Linked DNA regions of Phytohabitans houttuyneae. The protein of the gene in region 1 interacts with the protein of each later gene in a pairwise test. Links are inferred from orthologs where the notes say so. Each region holds a gene or a part of one and is shown on either strand. Other genes may lie near its edges.

Evidence for each region. Proteins that work in one complex are often made in the same cells at the same time.
Region 2: the proteins of ligA (region 1) and leuS interact in binary tests that used the Escherichia coli proteins (3 or more experiments, as listed by UniProt). The link is inferred for Phytohabitans houttuyneae from one-to-one orthologs.

What each region holds. Positions count from the first base shown.
Region 1 is NZ_BLPF01000001.1:2,650,902-2,658,488, forward strand. The notes cover bases 1,564-4,535. They hold ligA (NAD-dependent DNA ligase LigA), read right to left. Parts: upstream 4,127-4,535; coding sequence 2,000-4,126; downstream 1,564-1,999. Other genes in these bases: Phou_RS11660 (putative bifunctional diguanylate cyclase/phosphodiesterase), read right to left, coding at 1,564-1,874; Phou_RS52505 (hypothetical protein), read left to right, coding at 4,182-4,391; Phou_RS11670 (TrpB-like pyridoxal phosphate-dependent enzyme), read left to right, coding at 4,392-4,535. Also shown: more of Phou_RS11660, read right to left, coding at 1-1,563; more of Phou_RS11670, read left to right, coding at 4,536-5,546; Phou_RS11675 (uroporphyrinogen decarboxylase/cobalamine-independent methonine synthase family protein), read right to left, coding at 5,771-6,742; tRNA 2-thiouridine(34) synthase MnmA, read right to left, coding at 6,735-7,587. UniProt on the Escherichia coli protein: DNA ligase that catalyzes the formation of phosphodiester linkages between 5'-phosphoryl and 3'-hydroxyl groups in double-stranded DNA using NAD as a coenzyme and as the energy source for the reaction.
Region 2 is NZ_BLPF01000001.1:1,842,373-1,850,378, forward strand. Bases 2,330-5,720 are described here. They hold leuS (leucine--tRNA ligase), read right to left. Parts: upstream 5,344-5,720; coding sequence 2,530-5,343; downstream 2,330-2,529. Other genes in these bases: Phou_RS08365 (heavy-metal-associated domain-containing protein), read right to left, coding at 2,330-2,486; Phou_RS08375 (AAA family ATPase), read left to right, coding at 5,682-5,720. In the rest of the region: more of Phou_RS08365, read right to left, coding at 2,280-2,329; more of Phou_RS08375, read left to right, coding at 5,721-6,734; Phou_RS08380 (DUF58 domain-containing protein), read left to right, coding at 6,737-8,006.

The sequences.
Region 1 (7,587 bases):
CCGGCCAGCTCGATCACCGAGCGGACGATCGCGGCGTCGTCGGCGTCGGTGGCCATGCCCAGGACGAACGAGCGGTCGACCTTGACCTCGGCGAGTGGCAGGCGGCGCAGGTGCTGCATGGAGGAGTAGCCGGTGCCGAAGTCGTCCAGGGCGATGGCCACGCCGATCTTGTCCAGGCGGGCGATGGTGGCCAGGACGCGGCGGGGGTCGGCCATCAGCGCGCCCTCGGTGATCTCCAGCTGGAGGCGGTCGGCGGGGAGGGCGTAGCGGCCGAGGCGGTCGGCGATCTGGTCGGCGATCTCGCCGTCGTGCAGGTCGCGTACGGAGACGTTGAGCGCGGCGCGCAGCTTGAGGCCGGCGGCGCTCCACTTGGCCACCTGCTCGACCACGTCGTCGACGACCCGGCGGGTGAGCAGGCGCATCACGGCGCTCTGCTCGGCCACGCGGATCAGCTCCTCCGGGTCGACCATGCCGTGCCGCGGGTGCTTCCACCGCAGCAGCGCCTCGACCCCCACCACCTCGCCGGTCTCGATCGCGATCTGCGGCTGGTAGTACATGGTGATCTGGCGGCTGCCGGCCACGGAGCCGTCGTCCAGTGCGCGGCGCAGGTCTGCCAGCAGGCTCAGCCGCTCCGGCGAGTTGTGGTCGGACTCGGGCGCGTAGACGGCGATGGTGTCGCCGCGGTGCTTGGCGTCGTACATGGCCACGTCCGCGTGCCGCAGCAGCGTCGCGAAGTCTTCGCCGTGCTCGGGGTACAGCGCGACGCCCATCGAGCCGGACACGTCGAGCGGCAGCCCGTCCAGCTCGACCGGCTCGCCGAGCGCCGCCACCACGCGCGCGGCGAGGTCGCGGGCTTCATCGATGCCGGCCAGGCACGGCGCAAGGATCGCGAACTCGTCGCCGCCGAGGCGGGCGACCACGTCACCGGGGCGTACCGCGTCGGTGAGGCGGCTGCCCACCTCGATCAGCAGCCGGTCACCGACCGCGTGACCGAGCGCGTCGTTGACGTGCTTGAACCGGTCGAGGTCGAGCACCAGCAGCGCCAGGTGCCGGTCGTCCGCGCCCTTGGCGTCCCGCGCGGCGTGCGTGGGCAGCTGGTCACCCACCTCGCCGAGCAGGCCCTTGCGGTTGGCGAGGCCGGTGAGCGGGTCGACGCGGGACAGCTGCTCCTGCTCGGCGGAGAGGCGGGCCATCCGGTAGACGGCGTACAGCGGGACGACCACGAGCGGGATCAGCGCCGCGCTCGTCTCGGCCGCGGCCAGCAGCACCGGGCTGAGCAGCAGTAACGCGCCGATCGAGAGCAGCTCGAAGGGCAGGCCCTGGCGGAACATCGCCCACCACCGGCCGCCGAAGAGCAGGCGCACCGCGATGGTGACCGAGCTGTACTTGACCACGAACCAGGCCGCGGCCGCCGCCGCGAAGACGACGACGTCACCCCAGCGGATGCGGTCGAGGTCGGCGAGGCGGCTCACGGCGTAGGCGGCGGAGAGGGCCAGCGCGTACTGGGCGATGTTGAAGGCGGCGCGCCACCACACGTGACGCATGCGCCACGAGGAGACCACGACCGCCGCGGCCTGCACGGCCACGGCCGGTGCGAGACCCCAGCCCAACATGATCGCGAACGTGAAACACGTGGACGGGAAGACCGCTGAGCTCTGCCGCCGCCCCGGCGGGGTGAACGGCCGCGCGTCGACAAGCACCGCGAGACCGGCCATCACCCAGAACGCGGCCGGAAGGTCGTCCACCTGCCCCGGCAGGCGGGCCAGCGGAACCGCACACACAAGGGCGGCCACCGTGATGACCGCCAATGCGAAAGCGAAGAATGGGCGAGCCCGCTCAGGGGGAACGGAGTTCCGCGACGCTGCGGCCTCCATGCATATCCTCCCCCGCCTCGCGCCACTGCATGAGCCGTTCACCACCTTAGGTGTGGGAGCGCGCCAGGCAGGGAGTATTCGCCAACAGTCGTGACTAACTTGAGATACGCGAGTGGCACGCGACGTTATTCATCGATGGTCTGCGCCACCTCTCGCGCAGCATCGGGACCGCGCTCCAGCAACACGTCGAAACCCGCCTCGTCGAGCACGGGAACCTTGAGCGATACCGCCTTGTCGTACTTTGATCCTGGATTTTCGCCCACGACGACAAAACCGGTCTTCTTCGATACGGACCCGCTCACTTTGCCACCCCGCGCACCGATCTCTTCGGTGGCCTGGTCGCGCGAGTACGTCGACAGCGTGCCGGTCACCACGATCGTGATCCCCTCCAGCGGCCGCGGGCCCTCGTCAACCTGCTCCTCCACCATGCGCACGCCGGCCCGCCGCCACTTGTCGACCACCTCGCGGTGCCAGTCGACGGTGAACCACTCGCGCAGGCTCTCGACGATCGTCGGCCCGACACCCTCCACACCGGAGAGCTCCTCCAGCGACGCCTTTTCGATCGCGTCCATCGAGCGGAAGTGCCGGGCCAGCGCCTGCGCGGCGGTCGGGCCGACGTGCCGGATGGAGAGCGCGACGAGCACCCGCCACAGCGGACGCTCCTTGGCCTCCTGGAGATTTTCCAGCAGCTTGACCGCGTTGCTGCCGAGTGAGCCGTCCTTGTTGACGAAGAACTCGGCGCGCCCCAGGTCGTCGGCCGTCAGCCCGAACAGGTCGCCCTCGTCGTGGATGATGCCGGACTCCAGCAGCGCCACCGCCGCCTTGTAGCCCAGCACCTCGATGTCGAGCGCGCCCCGCCCAGCCAGGTGGAAGACCCGCTCGCGCAGCTGCGCCGGGCACGAGCGGTTGTTGGGGCAGCGGATGTCGATGTCGCCCTCTTTGGCCGGCGCCAGTGGCGAGCCGCACTCCGGGCACCGCTCCGGCATCTCGAAAGCGCGTGCGTCGTCGGGTCGCAGCTCCATCACCGGGCCCAGCACCTCGGGGATCACGTCGCCCGCCTTGCGGATGACCACGGTGTCTCCGATCAGCACGCCCTTGCGCTCGACCTCGCGAGCATTGTGGAGGGTGGCCAGCGCGACCGTCGAGCCGGCCACCCGCACCGGCTCCAGCACCGCGAACGGCGTGACCCGGCCGGTGCGCCCCACGTTGACGCGGATGTCGAGGAGCTTGGTGTTGACCTCCTCCGGCGGGTACTTGAACGCGATCGCCCAGCGCGGCGCGCGGCTTGTCGAGCCGAGCCGGCCCTGGATGCTCACCGCGTCGACCTTGACGACCACGCCGTCGATCTCGTGCTCGACGTCGTGGCGGTGCTCGCGGTAGTAGTCGATGAACTCGCGCACCCCAGCCATGTCGGGCTTGACCTGCCACCGCTCGCTGACCGGCAGGCCCCAGCCCTTCATCACCTCGTACGCCGTGCTCTGCGCGGTGGGCTGGAAGCCGCGTCGCGCGCCGATGCCGTGCACGACCATGCGCAGGCCGCGGGAGGCGGTGACCCGGGGGTCCTTCTGCCGCAGGCTGCCGGCCGCCGCGTTGCGCGGGTTGGCGAACGGCGGCTTGCCCTGCTCGACGAGCCCCGCGTTGAGGTCGCCGAACGCGGAGACCGGGAAGTAGACCTCGCCGCGCACCTCGAGCAGGTCGGGCACGTCGTCGCCGGCGAGCTGCTCGGGCACGTCACGGATGGTGCGCACGTTGGGCGTCACGTCTTCGCCGGTGCGCCCGTCACCGCGCGTGGCGGCGCGGACGAGGCGACCCTTCTCGTACGTCAAGTTGATCGCGAGGCCGTCGACCTTGAGCTCGCACACGTAGGTCACCGGCCCGCCGGCGTCCCGCTCGACCCGCTCGGCCCAAGCGGAGAGCTCCTCGTCGTCGAACGCGTTGTCCAGCGACATCATCCGCTCGGCGTGCTCGACCGGCGTGAACTGCGTGGAGAACGTGCCACCCACCCGCTGGGTCGGCGAGTCGGGCGTGCGGAGGGCGGGAAACTCCTCCTCGATCGCCTCCAGCTCGCGCAGCAGCCGGTCGAACTCGGCGTCGGAGATGGTCGGCGCGTCGAGCACGTAGTACCGGTACTGATGGTCGGAAAGCTCGGCGGCGAGCGCGGCGTGGCGCTCGCGGACATCGACGGGTGGCTCTTTGCCCGCCGCCGCGACCTGCTCCGGGGTGACCTGCTGCTGGATGACTTCCTCAGACACCTCTGCACCGTAACCGCTTGGTATGACACCGGTGGGTACGACTAACGTGCTGACCATGAGTGAGCCGACCAAGATCTTGCTGGACGAGTCGGAGATGCCTCGTCGCTGGTACAACGTGCTCGCCGACCTGCCGAGCCCTCCGCCGCCGGTGCTGCACCCCGGCACGCTCCAGCCGGTCGGTCCGGACGACCTCGCGCCGCTCTTCCCGATGGACCTGATCCTTCAGGAGGTGGCCACCGACCGGTACGTGGACATCCCCGACTAGGTGCTGGATGTCTACAAGCTGTGGCGGCCCTCGCCCCTCTTCCGCGCGCACCGGCTGGAGAAGGCGCTCGGCACTCCCGCCAAGATCTTCTACAAGTACGAGGGCGTGTCGCCGGCCGGCTCGCACAAGCCCAACACCGCGGTGCCGCAGGCGTACTACAACGCGGCCGCCGGCATCCGCCGCCTCACCACGGAGACCGGCGCCGGGCAGTGGGGCACCGCGCTCGCGTTCGCCTGCTCGCAGTACGGGCTGGACTGCGAGGTGTGGCAGGTGCGCGCCTCGTACGACCAGAAGCCGTACCGCAAGATCATGATCGAGACGTTCGGCGGCGTCATCCATCCGTCCCCTTCGGACCTGACCGCCGCCGGCCGCGCGATCCTCGCCAAGCACCCCGACTCCCCCGGCTCGCTCGGCATCGCCATCTCCGAGGCGGTCGAGGTGGCCGCGCAGAACGACGACACCAACTACGCGCTGGGCAGCGTGCTCAACCACGTTCTGCTGCACCAGACGGTGATCGGTGAGGAGGCGATAGCCCAGTTCGCCAAGGTGGGGCTCACGCCCGACGTGATCGTCGGCTGCACCGGCGGCGGCTCGAACTTCGGCGGCCTCGCGTTCCCCTTCCTGCGCGAGAAGCTGGCCGGCCGCATGGACGTGACGATCCGCGCGGTCGAGCCGGCCAGCTGCCCGTCGCTGACCAAGGGCGTGTACGCGTACGACTTCGGCGACACCGCCGGCATGACCCCGCTGATGAAGATGCACACGCTGGGCCACGACTTCATCCCCGACCCGATCCACGCCGGCGGCCTGCGTTACCACGGCATGTCACCGCTCATCTCGCACGTGTACGAGCTTGGCCTGATCGAGGCGATCTCGAAGACCCAGCGCGAGTGTTTCGAGGCGGGTGTGCGGTTCGCGCGCACCGAGGGCATCGTGCCGGCACCCGAGCCGACCCACGCGCTGGCCGCCTGCATCGAGGAGGCGCTGCGCTGCAAGGAGACCGGCGAGGAGAAGGTGATCCTGACCGCGCTGTGCGGCCACGGCCACCTGGACTTGGCGGCATATGGCGCTTACCTTGCCGGCGACCTCGTCGACCACGAGCTCTCCGAAGCCGACGTCGCCACCGCGGTAGCGGCCCTGCCGAAGGTGCCGGCCTAGCCAGAGCTACCGCGGTGTCCGTCGCGGTCTGGACCCCGCGGCCGACCGACGACGGCCGCGCGGCGTGACAAGCCATGGGCCGCCCGCGGGCCGCGACTCAGCGGCGGGCCGTGCCGGCCGGGGGTTGCGTGCGCAACGGCGGAGGGTGAGGCCGCGGGAGCAACGGTCCGGACCACGACGGGCGTCGCGGTAGCCCAAGTCTTCGGGATCCCCGGCCCTGCGGCTCAGACCTCCTGGAGGCGCTGCGACGCCTCGCGGACGGCGGTCAGTGCGCGCCGCGCGTCGGCGGCCGGCGTGCCGGCGAGGCCGCAGGCCGGCGTCACCACGACCTGGTCGGGCAGGCGCTGATCGGGGAAGCCCAGCTGCCGCCACACGCCGCGCACCTGGTCGGCGACCGCGGCGGAGGTGGCCTGGCCGGAGCCGGCGAAGAGGCCGAGCCCGGCGTCGATCGCCTCGCCCAGCGGGTCGAGCTTGTCCACGAGCGACATGTCGAGCGCCACCGCGGCCGCGCCGCTCGCGCGGACCACGTCGAGAGGTACGTCGGGCGCGCAGCAGTGCAGCACCACCGGCGCGGCGGCCGCCTCCACGACCGTGCGCAGCAGCGAGCCGGCGGTGGTGGACTCGATCGAGCGGTAGGTGTACAGCCCGCTCTCCGTCGCGATCCGCCCGCCCAGCGCCGCGGGCAGGGACGGCTCGTCGAGCTGGAGCAGGATGGTGGCGGCGGGCAGCCGGCGGCGTACGTCGGCCACGTGCGTGCGCAGCCCCTCGGCGAGCGACTCGCTCAGGTCGCGCACCGCACCGTGGTCGCGCAGGATGCGGCCGCCGAGCGCGAGGTCGATGTTGGCGGCGAGCGTGAAGGGCCCGGCCGCCTGCACCTTGAACGTGCCGGCGAACCCGTCGGCCTGCTCGGTCATCTGGTCGAGGTCGCGTTCGAGCAGGTCGAGGGCGCGGCGGCGGTCCCGGCCGGGGCGGGAGGCGACGCGCCAGCGGGCCGCGTAGAGCTCGACGGGCAGCTCGACCAGGAACGCGGCGCCCCGCCCGACCATGTCCGCGCCGGGGCCGCGGTCGGGCAGCTCGGGCAGGTGCGGGAGGTTGGGCAGCTCACCGAGCACGATCTTCTGCGCTTCGGCGACGTCGGTGCCGGGCAGCGAGCCGATGCCCGTCGCCGAACCGCGCGGCCAGGGAAAGTCAGTCACGGCTGCCAATCGTCGCTGAGCCGAGCACGATGTCGCCGGCGGGGTCCGGCCGGTACGCGACGAGCGCCTGCCCGGCCGCCACACCGCGGGCCGGGCGGCGCAGGGCGGCGAGCATGCGGCCGCCGGTCAGCTCGACGGTGGCCGGCACGACCTCGCCGTGCGCGCGCAGCTGGACCTCGCACTCGATCGGGCCCTCCGGCGGCGGGCCACCGGTCCACACCGGACGGTCGGCGGTGACGTCCGAGACGTCGAGCATCTCGGCCGAGCCGACGGTCACGGTGTTGGTGACCGGCGTGATCGACAGCACGTAGCGGGGACGACCGTCCGGCGCCGGCTCGCGGAGGGCGAGGCCGCGGCGCTGCCCCACGGTGTACGCGTACGCCCCTGAGTGCGCACCGAGCACCGCGCCCGTCCGCGCGTCGACGATGTCGCCGGGCGCCTCGCCCAGCCGCTCGGCCAGGAAACGGCGGGTGTCTCCGTCGGCGATGAAGCAGATGTCGTGCGAGTCCGGCTTTTCCGCCACGGCCAGCCCGCGCTCGGCCGCCTCGACGCGCACCTGCGCCTTTGTCGTGTCGCCGAGCGGAAACATCGAGCGGTCGAGCTGGTCGCGGCGGAGCACGGCCAGCACGTAGGACTGGTCTTTGGCCAGGTCGACGCTGCGGCGCAGGAGACCGTCCGCACCGAGGCGCGCGTGGTGGCCGGTCACCACGGCGTCAAAACCGAGGGCCACCGCCCGATCCAGCACCGCGGCAAACTTGATCTTTTCGTTGCAGCGCAGGCAGGGATTGGGGGTACGGCCCGCCGCGTACTCCGCGACGAAATCATCGACCACGTCTTCGTGGAAG
Region 2 (8,006 bases), 810 kb from region 1 along the record:
CAGGCCGCGGTCGCGCAGCTTGGTCGCCGTCACCGGGCCGACGCCCCACAGCCGCTCGACCGGCAGCGGGTGGAGGAACGCCAGCTCACCGCCGACCGGCACGACCAGCAGCCCGTCCGGCTTGGCCACGCCGCTGGCCACCTTGGCCAGGAACTTGGTCTTTGCCACTCCGACGGTGATCGGCAGGCCGACCCGGCGCCGCACCTCGGACCGCAGGCGGGCGGCGATGTCGGCGGGCGTGCCGGAGATCTTGCGGAGGCCACCCACGTCGAGGAACGCCTCGTCGATCGAGATCCCCTCGACGAGCGGGGTGGTGTCGCGGAAGACCTGGAAGACGGCCTTGCTCGCCGCGCTGTACGCCGACATCCGCGGCTCGACCACGACGGCGTCCGGGCACAGCCGGCGGGCCTGGCGGCCCCCATGGCGGTGCGCACGCCGCGCGCCTTCGCCTCGTAGCTGCACGCCAGGACCACGCCGCCGCCGACGATGACCGGCCGGCCGCGCAGTCGCGGATTGTCCCGCTGCTCGACGGACGCGTAGAAGGCGTCGAGGTCGGCGTGCAGGATGCTGGCTCCCACGTGGATCATGTTCGCACACATGTTCTAATCCGGGAAGCGTGTCGAGACCGGCGGGGCGGCAACGACCACGTGTCGAGAGGCGCCACGAAGGCGCCGCGACCCCGAAGGATCTCCGATGAACGAGACGACGCCCCCGAAGGCCGGCGCCCGGGAGTGGATCGGCCTGGCGGTGCTCGCGCTCCCGAGCCTGCTCGTCGCGATCGACCTCTTCGTGCTGCTGCTCGCGCTCCCCACCTCAGCGCTGACCTCGCGCCGACGAACAACGAGCAGCTGTGGATCCTCGACGTGTACGGCTTCCTGCTGGCCGGCTTCATGATCACGATGGGAACGCTGGGCGACCGCATCGGAAAGCGGCGGCTGATGCTGATCGGCGCGGTCGGGTTCGTGGCCGCGTCGGTGCTCGCCGCCTACTCGACAAGCCCCGAGATGCTCATCGTGGCCCGCGCGCTGCTCGGCATCGCGGGTGCCTCGCTGGGTCCGACGATGCTCGGGCTGATCGGCAGCATGTTCCGCGACCCGCGCCAGCGCACCACCGCGATCGGCACGTGGGTCGTCTGCATGATGGGCGGCATCGCGCTCGGGCCGCTGGTCGGCGGCGTGATGCTGGAGCACTTCTGGTGGGGCTCGGTCTTCCTGCTCGGCGTCCCCGCGATGGTGCTGCTGCTGATCCTCGGACCGATCCTGCTCCCGGAGCACCGCAACCCGAACGCCGGACGCCTCGACCTCGCCAGCGTCGCCCTCTCGCTGGCCGCGATCCTGCCCGCCATCTACGGCCTCAAGGAGCTGGCCCGCAACGGCTGGGAGCTGGAGGCGGTCGCCGCGCTCGCGTTCGGCGTGACGATGGGCGTGCTCTTCGTGCGCCGGCAGCGGCGGCTGGCGGACCCGCTCCTGGACCTGCGGCTGTTCGCCAACCGCGCGTTCGCCACGGCGCTGTCCTGCATGCTGATCAACACGATGCTGCCGGGTGCCACGATGGTGCTGCTCACCCAGTTTCTGCAGCTCGTCGAGGGGCTCACGCCACTGGGCGCCGGCCTCGCGCTGGTACCGGCCGCGTTCGCCGGCATCGTGAGCGTGCAGCTGGCACCGCTCGCCGCGCGGCGGGTGCGCCCGGCACACCTGATCTCGGCCGGGATGGTGGTCGCCGCCACCGGGCTCTTCGTGATCACGCAGTCGGACACCGCGGTCGGGCTGGTCGCCGGGTTCTCGCTGATCAACCTCGGTGCCGGGCCGCTGATCACACTCGGTACCAACATCGTGGTCGGAGCCGCGCCGCCCGAGAAGGCCGGCTCGGCGGCGTCGGTCTCCCAGGTGAGCAACGAGTTCGGCTTCGCGCTGGGTATCGCGACGATGGGCAGCCTCGCCGCCGCCGTGTACCGCGCGGACGTGGCCGGCACACTGCCGCCGGGCGCACCCGCCGCGGCCCGGGACACGCTCGCCGGTGCGGCCGCCGCGGTGCCCCAGCTGCCGGCGCCACTCGGCGAGGCGGTGCTGGCGTCTGCACGCGCCGGGTTTACCAGTGGGCTGCACACGGTGGCCGCGGTCAGCGCGGTGCTGGTGCTGGGCGTCGCCGTGGTGTCGCTGGTGCTGCTGCGACAGGTGCCGCCGGTCGGCGCGGCGACCACGGCTCCGGCCGAGCCGGAGGCCGTGCCCGCGGCGTAAGCCAGTCCTGGTCCGCCCGCTGCGCGGGCGGACCAGGAAGGACTAGCCGACCAGCTCGTAGCCCGCCTCGTCGACCGCGGCGCGCACGGCGGCGTCGTCGACGGGGCGGTCGCTGGTCACGGTGACCGCGCCGCTGGCGAGGTCGACCGACACGTCGGTGACGCCGGGGATCTGCCCGACCTCGGCGCTCACCGAGCCGACGCAGTGGGCACAGGTCATACCGCTGACGGCAAAGGTCTTCGTCTCCATGCCGTCACGATACCCCGTACCCCCTGGGGGTATCAAGCGAGACCTAGACCACGATGCTCACCATGCGGCCGGGCACCACGATCACCTTGCGCGGGTCGCGGCCGCCCAGGTGATCACCGACCGCGGCCAGCGCCGCCTCGCGCACCGACTCCTCCTCGGCGCTCGCGGAGATCTCGACCCGCCCGCGGACCTTGCCGTTGACCTGCACCGGGTACGTGACCGAGTCCGCCACCAGCAGCGCCGGGTCGGCGACCGGAAACTCGACGTACGCCAGGGAGCCCGAGTGGCCCAGCTTCTGCCACAGCTCCTCGGCGATGTGCGGGGCGAACGGCGACAGCATCAGCACCAGCGGCTCGGCCACCTCGCGCGGCGTGGCCGGCAGCGGCGTGACCGCGTTGGTCAGCTCGATCAGCTTGGCGATCGCGGTGTTGAAGCGCAGCTCGTCCATGTCGTTGCGCACGCCGTCGATCACCTTGTGCAGCACCCGCCGCGTCTTGTCGTCGGCCGGCTCGTCGACGACCCGGGTCGCGCCGGAGCTCTCGTCGACCACCAGCCGCCACACCCGCTGCAGGAAGCGCTGCGAGCCGACCACCGCCCGCGTCTCCCACGGGCGGGAGACGTCCAGCGGGCCCATCGCCATCTCGTACACCCGGAACGTGTCGGCTCCGTACGCCTCGCACATCTCGTCCGGAGTCACGACGTTCTTCAGCGACTTGCCCATCTTGCCGTACTCGCGGAAGACCTCCAGGCCCTCGTAGAAGTACTTGCCGTCGCGCTCCTCGACCTCTTCGGCCGGCACGGCGACACCCCGTGCGTCGCGGTACGCGTACGCCTGGATGTAGCCCTGGTTGAACAGCCGGCGGAACGGCTCGAACGACGAGACGTGGCCCAGGTCGAACAGCACCTTGTGCCAGAAGCGGGCGTACAGCAGGTGCAGCACCGCGTGCTCCATCCCGCCGATGTACAGGTCGACGCCGCCGCAGTCGCCGGGGAACTGCGGGCCCAGCCAGTACCGCTCGATCTCCGGGTCGACCAGCGCCTTGTCGTTGCGCGGGTCCAGGTAGCGCAGCTCGTACCAGCAGGAGCCGGCCCACTGGGGCATCGTGTTGGTCTCCCGCGTGTACCGCTTCGGGCCGTCACCCAGGTCCAGCTCGACCTCGACCCACTCCTGCGCGCGGGACAGCGGCGTCTCCGGGGTGGAGGCGGCGTCGTCAGGGTCGAAGGTGCGCGGCGAGAAGTTGTCCACTTCGGGCAGCTCGACCGGCAGCATCGCGTCGGGCAGCGCGACCGGCAGGCCGGTCTCGTCGTACACGATCGGGAACGGCTCACCCCAGTAGCGCTGGCGGCTGAACAGCCAGTCGCGCAGCCGGTACGTCACCGCGCCTGCGCCGACCTGGTGCGTCTCCAGCCACTCGATGATCCGCGCCTTGGCGTCCGCGATGCCCAGCCCGTCCAGGAAGGCACTGTTTATCGCGGGACCTTCCCCGGTGTACGCCTTGCCGTCGAAGTCGGCCGGCGGCTGGACGGTGCGGACGATCGGCAGCTCGAAGACCTCGGCGAACTCCCAGTCGCGCTCGTCCTGCCCCGGCACCGCCATGATGGCGCCCGTCCCGTAGCCGGCCAGCACGTAGTCGGCGATGAAGACCGGGATGCGCTCCTCGTTGACCGGGTTCGTCGCGTACGCCCCGACGAAGACGCCGGTCTTCTCCTTGCTCTCCGCGGTCCGCTCGGCCTCGGTCTTCGCGGCGGCGGCGCGGCGGTACTCCGCCACGGCCTCGGCCGGCGTCGCGTGCCCGCCGGTCCAGACCTCGTGCGTGCCAGCGGGCCACTGCTCCGGGACCAGCTGGTCGACCAGCTCGTGCTCGGGCGCCAGCACCATGTAGGTCGCGCCGAACACGGTGTCCGGCCGCGTCGTGAAGACCCGGATCGGCGCCACATCCGTCGGGAACGCGATGTGCGCGCCGGTCGAGCGGCCGATCCAGTTGCGCTGCATCAGCTTGACCGGCTCGGGCCAGTCCAATGTGTCCAGGTCCTCGACCAGGCGGTCGCCGTACGCGGTGATCCGCATCATCCACTGCTTCAGGCTGCGCTGGAAGACCGGGTAGTTGCCGCGCTCGCTGCGCCCGTCCGGCGTGACCTCCTCGTTGGCCAGCACGGTGCCCAGGCCGGGGCACCAGTTGACCGGCGCCTCCGACACGTACGCCAGGCGGTGGTCGTCGACGATCCGGCGGCGCTCGACCGCGGACAGCTCACTCCACGGGCGGCCGTCCGGCGTGACGCGCTCGCCGGCCTCGTACGCCGAGATCAGCTCCTCGATCGGGCGGGCCTTGCGCTGGTCGGCGTCGTACCACGAGTTGAAGATCTGCAGGAAGATCCACTGCGTCCACCGGTAGTACTCGACGTCGGTCGTCGCCACCCACCGCCGGCTGTCGTAGCCCAGGCCCAGGCGGCGCAGCTGGCCGCGGTACCGCTCGACGTTGGCCTCGGTGGTGATCCGCGGGTGGGTGCCGGTCTGCACCGCGTACTGCTCGGCGGGCAGGCCGAACGCGTCGAACCCCATCGGGTGCAGCACGTTGTACCCGGCCATCCGCTTGTACCGTGTGTACGAGTCGGTACCTATATATCCCAGCGGGTGGCCGACGTGCAGGCCGGCGCCGGACGGGTACGGGAACATGTCCTGCACGTGCAGCTTCGGGGCGCCGGCGCGGGGGTGCCCGGGGTCGGCCAGGTCGCCGGTCGGGTTGGGCGCGTCGAAGGTGCCGTGCGCCTCCCAGAAGTCCTGCCAGCGCACCTCTATCTCACCGGCCAGCGCCGCCGTGTATCGGAAGGGCGGAATGTCCGCGGCCTCTTCGCTCATTTTTCTACCTCCAGGGCCATTCTCGTCAGGGCGGCGGCACAGCCCGCGATCGGGGCGCAGCTGGGCCTGCCAGGGGACATAAAAATGCCCCTCACACAGGAGGGGCTGCCGCGCTGTCGACGGGGGCGTCGAGGGCGCGGCTAGGTAAGAAGCAGGTAGGCCCTGGCCATGACGGCAGTGTACTACGCGGCCGTCATGACCGACTCGGCGAATTCCACCGACAGGGCTAGCCTGTGCACATGCGGGTGGTCCGTCACATCCCGGCCAGCATTCCCGCGAACCATCCGGGGACCCTTGCGTATCTATAAGGGAAGCCGTGGTAAACGAGGAGGAGGCCCGTGACACAACCATCCTGGGACCAGGTTGGCAGCCCTCTGTCCGGCGCGGAGTTCCGCGCGGCCAGCGACGCCATCGTGGCCAACATCGAGCAGGTCATCGAGGGCAAGACCGCTACGGTGCGCCTCGCATTGGCAGTCCTCCTGGCCGAGGGCCACCTCCTGATCGAGGATGTCCCCGGTGTCGGCAAGACGAAGCTCGCCAAGGCGATGGCCCGGTCGATCGACTGTTCCGTGCGGCGGATCCAGTTCACCCCCGACCTGCTGCCCAGCGACGTGACCGGCGTGAGCGTCTACAACCAGGAGACCCACGACTTCGAGTTCAAGCCGGGCGCCGTCTTCGCCAACCTCGTGGTGGGCGACGAAATCAACCGGGCCTCGCCGAAGACACAGTCCGCGCTCCTGGAGAGCATGGAGGAGCGGCAGGTCACCGTCGACGGCACGACGTACGAGCTGCAGACGCCGTTCATGGTGATCGCGACGCAGAACCCGATCGAGATGGAAGGCACCTACCCCCTTCCCGAGGCGCAGCGCGACCGGTTCACCGCCCGGATCGCGATGGGCTACCCCGACCCGGGCGCCGAGCTCGCGATGCTCGACGTGCACGGCACCCGCGACCCGATCGTCGCGCTCAAGCCGGTCTCGGACGCCGCCACCGTGCGCCGTCTCATCGCGACCGTGCGTGAGGTGCACGTGGCCGACGCCGTCAAGCAGTACGCGGTCAACCTCGTGACCGCGACCCGCGAGGCGCCCGACCTGCGGCTGGGCGCATCCCCCCGGTCCACCCTCCAGCTGCTGCGCACCGCCCGCGCGGTCGCCGCGCTCGAAGGGCGCGACTACGTGCTCCCCGACGACCTGCAGACGCTTGCCGTGCCGGTGATGGCGCACCGCATCATCCCCACCGCGGACGCGCAGCTGGCCCGCCGCACGACCGACGCGATCATCGCGGACATCGTGCACCGCCTCCCGCTCCCCCACGAGCGCCAGCGCTCGCCGTACGACACGCGGCCGCCGGCGGGTGACGGGCGCGCCCAGTACGACCCCCGGAGGGGCTGACAGTGCGCGAAGCGCTGCGCGGGCTGACCACGCGCGGCCGTTCGTTCCTCGCGGCGGCCGCGGCGGCGGCCGTGTCCGCGGTCATCCTGGGCGAAAAGGACCTGCTGCGGGTCGCGATCCTGCTGGCGATCCTGCCGCTGCTGGCCGCGGCGTACGTGGGACGCAGCCGGTACCGGCTCGCCTGCAGCCGCTCGCTGGAGCCGCACCGCGCGCCGGTCGGTGCCAGCGCCCGCGTGGTGCTGCGCCTGCAGAACATGTCCCGCCTGCCCACCGGCACGCTGCTGCTGGAAGACCGCCTGCCGTACGCGCTGGGCAGCCGGCCACGGGTCGTCCTCGAGCGGCTCGGCGCCCGCCAGGCCAGCTCGGTGGCGTACACGGTGCGGGCGGACGTGCGCGGCAAGTACGAGGTCGGCCCGCTCGTGGTGCGGCTGACGGACCCGTTCGGGCTGTGCGAGCTGACCCGCTCGTTCCCGAGCGTCGACCGGCTCACCGTGATCCCGCAGGTGCATCCGCTGCCCAACGTCCGCCTCGCCGGTGAGTACGCGGGGGCGGGCGACAGCCGGGCCCGCTCGGTGGCCGTGCACGGCGAGGACGACGCGGCGACCCGGGAGTACCGGCGCGGCGACGACCTGCGGCGCGTGCACTGGAAGTCGACCGCCCGGACCGGCGAGCTCATGGTGCGCCGCGAGGAGCAGCCCTGGGAGAGCCGGGCCACGGTCGTGCTCGACACCCGGCAGTTCGCGCACCGCGGCGAAGGCCCGACGGCCAGCTTCGAGTGGGCGGTGTCGGCGGCGGCCAGCATCGCGGTGCACCTGCGGCAGGCGGGGTACAAGCTGCGCCTGGTCACCGACACGGGCATCGACGCCGAGGCGGCCGAGGGTGGCGAGGGCATCCTGCTCGACCACCTCGCCGACGTGCGGCTGGACAAGCGCGGCGACGTCGGCCAGCTCGTCGAGGCGGTGCGCAAGCGCTCCGACGGCGGCCTGGTGATCGCGCTGCTCGGAGCGCTGACCAGCGCCGAGTCCGAGCTGCTGGCCGGGCTGCGGGGCAACAACGCGACCTGCGTGGCGTTCCTCATCGACTCGTCGACCTGGCTCAACCTCCCGCCGGAGAGCCGGATCGAGGCGGGCCGGGCGCACGGCGCGGCCGCACTCGGCCTGATGCGCAGCGGCTGGCGTGTGGTGGGCGTGTCCCACGGCGCCAAGCTGCCCGCGCTCTGGCCGCAGGCCGCCCGCGGGTCGCAGGGCTTCGCGTGGCGGGCGACGATGGCCG